DNA from 2 places in the Janthinobacterium sp. TPC_1 genome. Region 2 is predicted to be linked to the other one. Evidence: predicted binding sites of a transcription regulator. Region 2 holds the regulator's gene; the other holds the start of a gene.
The links. Region 2 encodes NrdR, which represses ribonucleotide reductase genes. Its sites were predicted from a motif close to CACNANATNTNGTG; they were not measured.
Positions count from the first base shown of each region.

Region 1 (2,395 bases), 2.6 Mb from region 2:
CCGTCCGCGCCGGGCAGCATGCCGTTGCGGGCGCCGCCGGCATTGTCGGACTTGCCGGAACGGCAACTGTGCCTGCCCGGCATGGCGGCATATGGCGTGGGCCCGGTCCTGCCGCTGGACGTGTATTTGCGCCAGGCCGAGCGCGACATGATCATGCAGGCGCTGGTGCAGGCGCGCTACCACCGCGCGCGCGCGCGCGCGCCAGCTGGGGCTGAGCGTGCGCCAGTTGCGTTACCGCATGCAGAAATTGACGATACAGGAAGCCCTACTTGATGAGCGCATGGACGATAGATGAAGACGGCTGGTGCGATGGCGCGCTGCGCTATGACTCCCCCTACCACGATGCGCGCCCGGATGGTGCGCAAGTCGACTTGCTGGTGATCCATAACATCAGCTTGCCGGGCGGCCACTTTGGCGGGCCGCATGTGTCGGACTTGTTTACGGGCCGGGTAGATTATAATGCCGATCCTTCTTTCGCCGACCTGCGTGGCTTGCAGGTGTCGGCGCACTTTTTTGTGCGGCGCGATGGTGCGCTGTTGCAATATGTTTCTGCTGATCAACGTGCCTGGCATGCCGGCGCGTCCATGTTCGCAGGGCGCCCGCAATGCAACGGCTATTCCATCGGTATTGAAATGGAAGGTTCGGACTCTGTCCCCTTTCAGCCGCAGCAATACCGCGTGCTGGCGGCGCTGACGGCGGCGCTGGTGGCGCGCTACGGGCTGTCCCAGGTGCGTGGCCACGAGCATATCGCACCGGGGAGGAAGACGGATCCGGGGCCGTTTTTTGACTGGCATTTTTACCAAGTATGCTGGCTGGCTGGAAACTCTGTGCGGGCAGCCTGCGTTAGCGCTTACTTCGCGGGGATTGGGCTTTCCATCCATGCCCTGAAAAGTCAACCGAAATCGTATATGAAAATACAAAAAATTACGCCGACGGATGCCGGAAAACTATTGCATCGCCCTTCGATGGGCACTACAATTAGTGCAGAAGTTGGATGTAAAGACTATATGTAGTGCCATCACAGACGTTTTCAGAATTATTGTCAAAGCTACCCGGATTGCTGATAAAGCACTGGAACTGGCGGTTTATCACCCTCGATCGTGTTTCGCGCCAGCCGGGCAGTGCGGTGTGGCGATATGGATTCTGACCCTGTTTTATGCATCATTAATTTACTATTTAGCAACAAATACCTGAAGAAACCCTGACCATCGGGCGTTCTATTCAACAACACACGCGGCAGCAAAACTGCAGGCTGACTTTAGCTGACAACGGGAGCTTCAATGCAATCACCACAAGATATTTCCATCCATCCAACGCCAGTATCGCCAGCGCCAGGCGCGGCCAACAGCGTGGCGAGCACGGGCGCGGCATTGGGCGACTATCGCATCATCCGCCGCAACGGCGCGGTGGTGGCATTTGAGCCTTCGAAGATCGCCATCGCCATGACCAAGGCGTTTTTGGCCGTTAACGGCGGCCAGGGCGCAGCCTCGGCACGCATCCGCGAACTGGTGGAACAATTGACGGACGGCGTCGTCGCCGCGCTGGTGCGCCGCCATCCGGGCGGCGGCACCTTCCATATCGAAGACGTGCAAGACCAGGTGGAACTGTCGCTGATGCGTTCGGGCGAACACGACGTGGCGCGTGCCTACGTGCTGTACCGTGCCAAGCACATGGAAGAGCGCCGCCTGCAGAAGGAAGCGCTGGGCGCGTCCGCGCAAGTTTCCGCACCACAATTGAACGTGCTGGATAACGGCGTGCGCCGCCTGCTGGATATGCAGGAAGTGCGCGACCTGATCAACGCCGCCTGCGCCGGCCTGGAAAAGCACGTCGATGCCGACGCCATCCTGGCTGAAACGGTAAAAAACCTGTACGACGGCGTGCCCGTCGAAGAGCTGCACAAGTCGGCCATCCTGGCGGCGCGCGCGCTGATGGAAAAAGACCCGGCCTACAGCCAGGTCACGGCCCGCATCCTGCTGCACACGGTGCGCAAGGAAGTGTTCGGCAAGGAAGTGCCGCAAGCGGCCGCTGCCGCCGAATACCTGACGTATTTCCCGCAATACATCGCCAAGGGTATCGCCGCCGAGCTGCTGAACCCGGTACTCGCCAGTTTCGACCTGGAGCGCCTGGCGAAAGCCATCGTGGCCGACCGCGACTTGCAATTCGGCTACATCGGCCTGCAAACCCTGTACGACCGCTACTTCCTGCACATCCAGGACGTACGCATCGAAATGCCGCAGGCGTTCTACATGCGCGTGGCCATGGGCCTGGCGCTGAACGAGGCGGACCGCGAAGCGCGCGCCATCGAGTTCTACAGCCTGCTGTCCTCGTTCGACTTCATGAGCTCGACCCCGACCCTGTTCAATTCGGGCACCCTGCGCTCGCAGCTGTCGTCGTG
Region 1 is NZ_CP195157.1:676,514-678,908, reverse strand. Features, by position in the region: gene ACQVLG_RS03330 (AAA-type ATPase lid domain-containing protein) at 1-273, shown strand, start outside; partial or broken gene ampD (1,6-anhydro-N-acetylmuramyl-L-alanine amidase AmpD) at 273-888, shown strand; gene ACQVLG_RS03320 (ribonucleoside-diphosphate reductase subunit alpha) at 1,281-2,395, shown strand, end outside.
Region 1: ACQVLG_RS03320 (ribonucleoside-diphosphate reductase subunit alpha) is a predicted target of NrdR. The motif match lies at 1,002-1,015, and genes of this name have one in related genera.

Region 2 (2,395 bases):
AGTGGGTGCCTACTTCATGGTCGACATGGCCCACTACGCGGGCCTGATCGCCGCCGGCCTGTACCCGAACCCGGTGCCGTTCGCCGACTTCGTCACCTCGACCACGCACAAATCCTTGCGCGGCCCGCGCGGCGGCATCATCCTGATGAAGGCCGAACACGAAAAAGCCATCAACTCGGCCATTTTCCCCGGCATCCAGGGCGGCCCGCTGATGCACGTGATCGCCGGCAAGGCCGTCGCCTTCAAGGAAGCGCTGAGCCCTGAATTCGTCGAATACCAGAAGCAAGTGATCAAGAACGCCGACGTGCTGGCGAAGACCCTGATCAAGCGCGGCCTGCGCATTGTTTCCGGCGGCACCGAATCGCACGTCATGCTGGTCGACCTGCGCGCCAAGAACCTGACGGGCAAGGAAGCCGAAGCCATCCTCGGTTCCGCGCACATCACCTGCAACAAGAACGGCATCCCGAACGACCCGCAAAAACCTTTCGTCACCTCGGGCATCCGCCTGGGCAGCCCGGCGATGACGACGCGCGGTTTCAAGGAAGCGCAAGCGGAAGAAGTGGGCAACCTGATCGCCGACGTGCTGGACAACCCGCATGACGCCGCCACCATCGAGCGCGTGAAAGCGGCAGTGAAAGTGCTGGCCGACGCGCACCCGGTGTACGCAGCATAATTATTTGTCCAGAATGTGTCATACGGAGTAAGATTCTGTATGACACATTCCTTCGTGCCCCAGGGCGCCCGGAGTGATTCGGGCGCCCTTTGTACAAGGGCGGCGATTTCCCGTAATTATTACTACTATAAAGTTGTAGCCAGCCCATGAAATGTCCATTTTGCCAGCACGGCGATACCCAGGTTCTCGATACGCGCGTATCGGAGGAAGGGGATGCCATTCGGCGCCGCCGCCGCTGCGGCAAATGCGACAAGCGGTTTACGACATACGAACGCATTGAACTTATCATGCCGGCCGTCGTCAAAAAGAATGGCAGCCGGACGGAGTTCGCTGCGGATAAGTTGCGCGGCAGTTTGATGCTGGCCTTGCGTAAGCGTCCCGTCGCGGCCGCCTCTGTGGATACGGCCATCGCGTCCATCCAGGAAAAACTGCTGACCAGCGGCTTGCGTGAAGTCGATTCCGGCTATATCGGCGAACTCGTCATGCAGGAACTCAAGCGTCTGGACAAGATCGCCTACATCCGCTTCGCCTCCGTCTACAAGAATTTCGAAGACCTGGCCGAGTTCCAGGATGCGATCGCCGAAGTGGGACAGGCACGCGGCAAGCCCTGATACTTGCTTTGCCGATAGCGGGGCCGCTCATGCGCCCCGTTTTCGCCCCCCGTTTTCACCACGCCAGCGCTCGCCTGGCAAGCGGTCTGATCAATCCCAACGCGGTTCTTCTCCCCTTATCGCTGCGCTGTTTGCGCTAGCGCAGATCCCGATTTTTGTGCGCGCCTATCGTGTAGCTGGGCCGCCTGTTCTTGCGACTCTTTCTGCGGAAGGGAGCAAGGCATGCGCAATGGCGGTCGCGATAAGTTTCTGGCGGATGGCAGCAGCCTCGTCGAGGTGCTGGTGTCGCTGCTGCTGTTGACGCTGGGCTTGCTCGGTGCCAGCATCTTGCAATTGAACTCCCTGCGCGCGCGCCATGAATCGGCGCTGTTGTCGGCGGGCGCGCAACTGGCCGCCGGCATGGCCGAACGCATGCGCGCGAATAGCGTGCTCATGAATGGCCCCGATACGGGCAATCCCTATCTGAAGGTGGAATACGCGGCGGCGGACGGCGCCGACGCGGGCGGCGGTGCGCCCGACTGTTTCGGCGCTGCCGCCTGCGGCGCGGTCGAACTGGCGCAATTCGATATCGCCGAATGGAAGCAGGTGCTGCAATCGGCCTTGCCCGGCGCGCGCCTGCGCATCTGCCGCGACCTTGCCGCATGGGACGCCGCCGCCCAGGGCTTGCACTGGGCGTGCAGCGGCGGCAAGGGCGCGCCCATCGTCATCAAGCTGGGCTGGCGCACCCGCCTGTCCGATGGCCAGCCCGCCGTGGATGCGGCCGGCGAGCCGCTGCCCAGGCTTGCATTCCAGCTTGGCGGAGGCGGCGCATGAACGGCACGCACGCCATTCGCCGGCATTGCGGCATGAGCCTGGTCGAGCTGCTGGTGGCCCTGTCGCTGGGTGCGCTGCTGATGCTGGCCGCCAGTAGCGTGCTGCTGGCCACCAGCGGCAGTTATGGCGACCAGTCCGCCAGTGCGCGCCTGGACGACAATGGCCGCTATGCGCTCGACACCATCGCCCGCGCCGTGCGCCAGACGGCGTATGTGAATTGGGATAGCAGCGCCGCGCCCGTCGCCCATGCCGATCACGACAGCGCGAATGTTGCCGGGCTCGACGCGCGCAGCCTGGG
Region 2 is NZ_CP195157.1:3,265,309-3,267,703, forward strand. Features, by position in the region: gene glyA (serine hydroxymethyltransferase) at 1-673, shown strand, start outside; gene nrdR (transcriptional regulator NrdR) at 820-1,284, shown strand; gene pilV (type IV pilus modification protein PilV) at 1,507-2,097, shown strand; gene ACQVLG_RS16020 (PilW family protein) at 2,094-2,395, shown strand, end outside.